Regions from separate parts of the Bacillus sp. FSL R5-0422 genome, predicted to be linked through region 2. Evidence: a T-box and tRNA genes for the amino acid it is inferred to sense, from the RefSeq annotation. Region 2 holds a T-box; the other holds one or more tRNA genes.
The links. A T-box is a leader RNA that pairs with one kind of tRNA and senses whether it is charged. The one in region 2 lies ahead of alaS (alanine--tRNA ligase), so its partner is inferred to be a tRNA-Ala.
Positions count from the first base shown of each region.

Region 1 (3,424 bases), 370 kb from region 2:
CGCGGCAGCTTTGGAATAAAAAGATTTTTGACTCATGATGAAAGTTATTTAATGAAAATACTCCTTCATTATCTCTTGTCAGCTTGGATATGTTTGCTTGTTCTTATCGCAGTAAATAGTAAGAAGAGCATTCTGACAAAGTGGGGAGATTATTCACTAGGAATTTTCTTGTTCCATCCTGTTTTTGTGTTTATATTAAGAAAGACGGAATTCATGAATGAATGGAGCGGAGATACTCAACTTGTTTTTTATTTCGCACTAGCATTTATCATTGTGAGTTGTCTAGGCTCCAATCTTTTTGCGGCAGTCAGTTGGTTCATCACTTCCCCATATAATACAATCAAAAAATTAACATCTTTATTAAAACCAAAAGCAAAAGAAAAAAATACAAATTTCTAAGTCCCTTAGCAGGGGCTTTTTTTAATATTCAATACACTAATCAAAGGAGAAAGAACATGGCTGAAAAAATTGGATTGCAAACTCTTATAGACCGTTCCATTAGAAATATGGGTTCCGGCATTCACAAGGTTGTAAAAGAAAGCGCAATTGAAATGATCAAACAAGCATACAAAGAAGATATCTTTGTTCAGATTACTTCTGGCTACCGTTCGTTTGCAGAACAAAATAAGCTTTACGCTCAAGGTCGTACCGCTCCTGGGAAGATTGTCACCAACGCTAAAGGTGGTCAATCAAATCACAACTATGGTTTAGCGATTGATTATGTTCTATTAAGTGCGGATGGAAAAAAAGCGCTTTGGACAGTTAACGAGAAATGGCGCCGAGTAGCGCAAATCGGGAAATCACTAGGATTTTCGTGGGGCGGAGACTGGAAGAGTTTTAAGGATTACCCACACCTTGAAATGATGGGCAGTTTGACTTTAACACAGCTTCAAGCGGGTAAACGACCTATCTTGGTGTCATTTTTATCAAATAAAGTTTCTGAAAAGCCAATTAAGACAAAGCCAGTTAAAAAACTATTAGCAAATGGTTCGATAAAATCTAAAATAAGTACATCTAAAAAGTCAGACATTTTGCCATCTGGCATCTTAAAAATAACCAAGCCCTTAACAAAAGGACCACAAGTCACGGCCGTGCAAAAAGCCTTATCCTCTCTCTATTTCTACCCAGACAAAGGGGCAAAAAACAACGGGATTGATGGCTATTATGGACCAAAAACGGCGAATGCGGTCAAACGGTTCCAGCTCATGAATGGTCTAGCGGCAGACGGTATATACGGTCCGAAGACGAAGAACAAAATGGAACAATTGTTGAAAAAGTGATGATTCATAAAGTGCTATCAGCAGGAGAATGGATTTTCCCTTGCTGATAGTTAACAAAAAATGACATCATTTATGATATAATCGACCAAATCACTATCATGAGGGGAGAGTAAAATGAAAAAGGAACTGTTCCAAGTCATCATACTGTCAGTGCTGCTCATCTATTTCATTTATCACGGTATGACAAGCGATTTTCCTTTGTCTTACACAATCATACTCATCACGGCTTATGTCTCTGTGATCACGTACCGCATCATAAAAATATTAGGCTTAAGAAAAAACAAAGAACAATCAGAGCTTTAAGAAATAAATACATAAAAAAACCATCCTTGAATTCTCAAGAATGGCTTTTCGTTATGGAGCATAGCGGGATCGAACCGCTGACCTCTACGCTGCCAGCGTAGCGCTCTCCCAGCTGAGCTAATGCCCCGATGTGTTACGACATATTTTATTATAATCAATCCTCCTATAAAATTCAACCTTTAAAACGCACACACATTGTCTATTTTTCTTTCTGATCAATTTGGATATAGTCAAAGATTTCCCCTGAATGAACAGAGTTCGCTAATCGTCTCAGCCAGTCATAATAGGCTTTTGAGCTTTCAAGTTGCTCAATGAGCTGCTGGGCTTCCTCTCTTATATGTGCCTCCAACTGATCATCGTGAGCTACCTCTTGAAGCCGCACTTGCGCTTCTTCAATTGCCGCTAAATTCACCTCGACCTCTCGTTCCCATTTTTGCGGAAAGAAGTTCATGAAAAACTTAAAAAAGTCTTTTTCAGCAACAAAGCTATGTTTTCTTCGGCCGCGGTGAAAGGTCTTTTTGACAATATTCATGTCTTGCAGTTTTTTGACACCCGTACTCATACTAGGCTTACTCATTTGCAGCTCTTCACGCATTTCATCTAGCGTCATTTCCTCATTTAAATACATGGTCCCATAGAGAATACCAGCACTTCGAGTAATCCCATAGAGATCCATCGTTTCAGCTATGGAATCAATGACTAGATCTTTAGCAGCTAAAATACGTTCTTCTGCTTGCGGCTGTTCCTGCTTTTTCATCTTGTCCCTGCTTTCTATTAAGAGAATTCAATACGTTCAAAAAAATCTTTATGGACTATATGTTAACGAAAGAATGAGAAATGTCAAAAGAAATTGAAGCATATCTCCCTTTGACAGAAAAATTTGAACATGATACGTTAATTATGTTCAAAACGTTAAATTTTTATTTAACAAACTTACCAAAAAGAATCAGAGGAGGTTCCTTCTATGAGTCAAACACTATTTATAGATGGACAATGGGTTGGCGCCAAAAGCGGCGACACGCGGGATATCATCAATCCATTTAATCAAGAAGTGATCGCGAAGGTGAGTGAAGGATCAAGAAATGACGCGCAGCTCGCCATTAAAGCAGCGAGAAAAGCCTTCGATCAAGGTGACTGGGCAAACTTGCCTGGAATTGAAAGAGGAAATATGGTGTTTAAGATGGCTGAATTGATTAGACGTGATCTTGATGAACTAGCCAAATTGGAATCGCTTGATACAGGCAAAACATTAGAGGAAAGCAAAGCAGATATGGACGATATTGCGAACGTGTTCCAATATTATGCAGGGCTTGCTGACAAAGATGGCGGGGAAATCATTGCATCACCAATTCCGAACTCGAAAAGCGAATTGGTCAGAGAGGCTGTTGGTGTATGCGGGCAAATTACTCCTTGGAATTATCCATTGCTTCAAGCAAGCTGGAAAATCGCTCCTGCTCTTGCGGCGGGGAATACCATCGTATTAAAGCCAAGTGAAATCACACCGCTCACCACGATCAAAGTATTCAAACTCATGGAAGAAGCGGGCATTCCATCAGGAGTGGCAAACCTAGTCCTTGGACCAGGTGCAACGGTTGGTGATGAGCTTGCTGTGAATGATCAAGTCGATTTGATTTCATTTACAGGCGGTATTGAAACAGGCAAGAAAATCATGCAGGGAGCCAGTGGGAATGTGAAGAAAATCGCCCTTGAGCTTGGCGGAAAAAATCCGAATATTGTGTTTCAAGATGCTGATTTAGACGTAGCGGTTGATCAGGCAATGAATGCTGTGTTTTTCCATGCGGGGCAAGTGTGTTCAGCAGGTTCACGTTTGCTAGTGGAAG
Region 1 is NZ_CP152014.1:2,698,937-2,702,360, reverse strand. Features, by position in the region: gene MKX52_RS13880 (acyltransferase family protein) at 1-399, shown strand, start outside; gene MKX52_RS13875 (peptidoglycan-binding protein) at 456-1,280, shown strand; gene MKX52_RS13870 (hypothetical protein) at 1,395-1,583, shown strand; tRNA gene MKX52_RS13865 (tRNA-Ala) at 1,638-1,710, opposite strand; gene MKX52_RS13860 (GbsR/MarR family transcriptional regulator) at 1,783-2,340, opposite strand; gene betB (betaine-aldehyde dehydrogenase) at 2,548-3,424, shown strand, end outside.
Region 1: it has a tRNA-Ala gene. The T-box ahead of alaS (alanine--tRNA ligase) is inferred to sense a tRNA for this amino acid. The anticodon was not compared.

Region 2 (3,424 bases):
TCGACGAGTTATGGATGCCTATTTTTTTGTTGTTAAAGGCGGTTCTCATTCCGCTACTCATTGCTATTTTTATTTCTTATCTGCTTTATCCGATAGTGGAAAGATTGCATGCAGGGGGCTTACCAAGGACTGTGAGTCTCTTATTGATTTATGTCCTGTTTTTTGGCGGGATTGGGCTTGCGGTTTATAAAGGGGCGCCTGTCATGATCAAGCAGCTAAATGAGCTGTCAGAACAAATTCCTGTGCTTGCAGAAACGTATAATGGCGCCTTATCACATATTCATCATCATACAAGCCATTGGCCTGACGGACTTCACGACCGCTTGGATCGCTTAATTGTTCAATCGGAGACATATGCAGCTAACGGCGCGGAGCGGATGATTCTTAGCTGTAAAGTCTTACTTGATTATGCACTAGTTGCAGCGCTCATCCCTTTTCTTGTTTTTTATATGGTGAAGGATATGAATACAATGAAGCGAGCCGCATGGTATTTGACGCCGCCCTCATTTCGGAAGAGGGGGCATGCGTTTGTAAAGGCAGTTGATGAATCACTTGGTAATTATATTAGAGGGCAGCTGCTTGTCTGTTCATTCATTGGGGGGGCAGCCGCCATTGTGCTCTGGCTGTTTCATATTCCGTACCCGCTTGTCCTTGGTATGCTGATTGGCGCAACGAATGTCATTCCGTATTTTGGACCGATTATTGGCGCGATTCCCGCTGTCTTTATTGCGTTTACCATCTCGGTGAAATCAGTTATTATTGTGCTGATTACAGTCGCCGTACTGCAATTTTTAGAAAGCAACGTCCTCAGCCCGATTATCGTAGGGAGAAGTCTTCATATGCATCCTGTCGTCATTATGCTTGTCTTGCTTGCTGGTGGAGAGTTATTTGGTTTAATAGGCATGATTTTAGCCGTACCAACTGCCGCTATCATCAGGGTGATCATTGTGCAATATATCCTTATGAGGCGAAGCGTTCATTGACAAGAGGAGCCGAGTTGTCTATAATAATTTCGATTCATACTACATACTGAATTCAATGACGGACCCGAGTACGTTAAAAAGCTGTTTCAGAGAGAGGCTTTATTTTGCTGAGAAAAGCCTTATCAGACCTTTAACGGAAGCTAGTCCCGAGTGCAGATAAACACTGCCGCTCTCTTCCGGCGTTATCGGATGTGAAGGTGATAGACGAATTTGTCTATAATCAGGGTGGTACCGCGAGAACATCTCGTCCCTGTGTAAGTCGTTTTGTGCTTGCATAGGGCGGGGTGTTTTTTCGTTTGTGTGGAGATTGATGAATGAAAAGGGAGGAATTTTTGAATGAAAACTTTAACTTCAGCTCAAGTACGCCAAATGTTTTTAGACTTTTTTAAAGAAAAAGGACATGCTGTAGAACCGAGTGCCTCACTCGTACCGCATGATGATCCGACACTTTTGTGGATCAACAGCGGGGTGGCAACATTAAAGAAATACTTTGATGGCCGCGTCGTACCTGACAATCCGCGTATTTGCAACGCGCAAAAATCAATTCGTACAAATGATATTGAAAACGTAGGGAAAACAGCACGTCATCATACATTCTTTGAAATGCTTGGAAACTTCTCTATTGGTGATTATTTTAAAGAAGAAGCGATTGAATGGGCGTGGGAATTCCTCACAAGTGACGAATGGATTGGCTTTGACCCGAATTTGTTATCTGTCACTGTTCATCCAGAGGACGAAGAAGCGTATGTTCTATGGAGAGATAAAATCGGTGTACCTGAGGAACGTATTATTCGCCTTGAAGGGAACTTCTGGGATATTGGAGAGGGCCCAAGTGGACCGAATACAGAAATTTTCTATGACCGCGGTGAATCATACGGTCACGATATGAACGATCCAGAATTATATCCTGGCGGAGAAAATGAGCGTTATCTAGAAGTGTGGAACCTAGTGTTCTCTGAATTTAACCATAATCCAGATGGGTCATACACGCCGCTGCCGAAGAAAAATATTGATACAGGGATGGGTCTTGAACGAATGGTATCTGTCATTCAAAACGTGCCTACGAACTTTGATACAGATCTATTCATGCCAATTATTCGTGCAGTTGAGACCATATCTGGAGAAAGCTATGGCGAAACAAAGGAAAAGGATACAGCATTCAAAGTCATTGCTGACCACATCCGGACGGTTGCCTTTGCTGTAAGTGATGGAGCGCTTCCTTCCAATGAAGGCCGCGGGTATGTGTTAAGACGTTTGCTTCGCCGTGCTGTGCGTTATGCAAAAACCATTCACATCCATCGCCCGTTTATGTTTGATCTAGTTCCAGTTGTGGCGGAAATCATGAAGGATTTCTACCCAGATGTACAAGCGAAAGAAGAATTTATTGCAAAAGTCATCAAGAATGAAGAAGAACGCTTCCATGAAACATTGAACGAAGGTTTAGCGATTTTGTCAGAAGTCATCAAAAAAGAAAGAGACAAAGGCAGCTCACAGATTTCAGGTGAAGATGTATTTAAGCTGTATGACACGTATGGATTCCCTGTCGAGCTCACAGAAGAATACGCAGAAGATGAGCACATGACAGTGGATCGTGAAGGCTTCCAGGCTGAGATGGAAAAGCAGCGTGAACGTGCAAGAAATGCGCGACAAGATGTCGGCAGTATGCAGGTTCAAGGCGGTGCTTTAGGAGATATTAAAGTAGAAAGCACATTTGTCGGCTACGAAAATCTAATGGCAGATGCTCATATGATTGAATTGCTTCAAAATGGCGAAATTGTCTCAGAAGCACATGAAGGCGATACAGTACAAATTTTATTAGATGAAACACCTTTTTATGCAGAAAGCGGCGGACAAGTGGCTGATAAAGGGACATTGAAAAGCGCTGAAGTGATCATTGACATCAAAGATGTGAAAAAGGCACCAAACGGTCAACATGTTCATGAAGGAGTAGTCGTAAGCGGTACAGCCAAAAAAGGACTTGAAGTCACTGCGGAAGTGGAATCAGCTCTTCGAAAAGGCATTGTGAAAAACCACACAGCGACACATCTATTGCATCAGGCGTTAAAAGACGTTTTGGGCAGCCATGTGAACCAAGCAGGATCACTGGTGAATGAAAATAGACTTCGCTTTGACTTCTCTCATTTTGGACAAGTTACAAAAGAAGAGTTGTCTCAGATTGAAAAAATCGTGAACGAAAAGATCTGGGAAGGCATCTCTGTTGCTATTGACTTGAAGCCGATTGCTGAAGCAAAAGAAATGGGTGCGATGGCGCTCTTTGGCGAAAAGTATGGCGATATTGTCCGAGTTGTCCAAGTAGGCGATTACAGCATCGAACTATGCGGCGGCTGTCACGTGCAAAATACTGCGGAAATTGGGTTGTTTAAAATTGCATCTGAATCGGGTATTGGTGCTGGAACACGCCGGATTGAAGCAGTGACTGG
Region 2 is NZ_CP152014.1:2,333,294-2,336,717, reverse strand. Features, by position in the region: gene MKX52_RS11950 (AI-2E family transporter) at 1-983, shown strand, start outside; T-box leader at 1,030-1,238, shown strand; gene alaS (alanine--tRNA ligase) at 1,320-3,424, shown strand, end outside.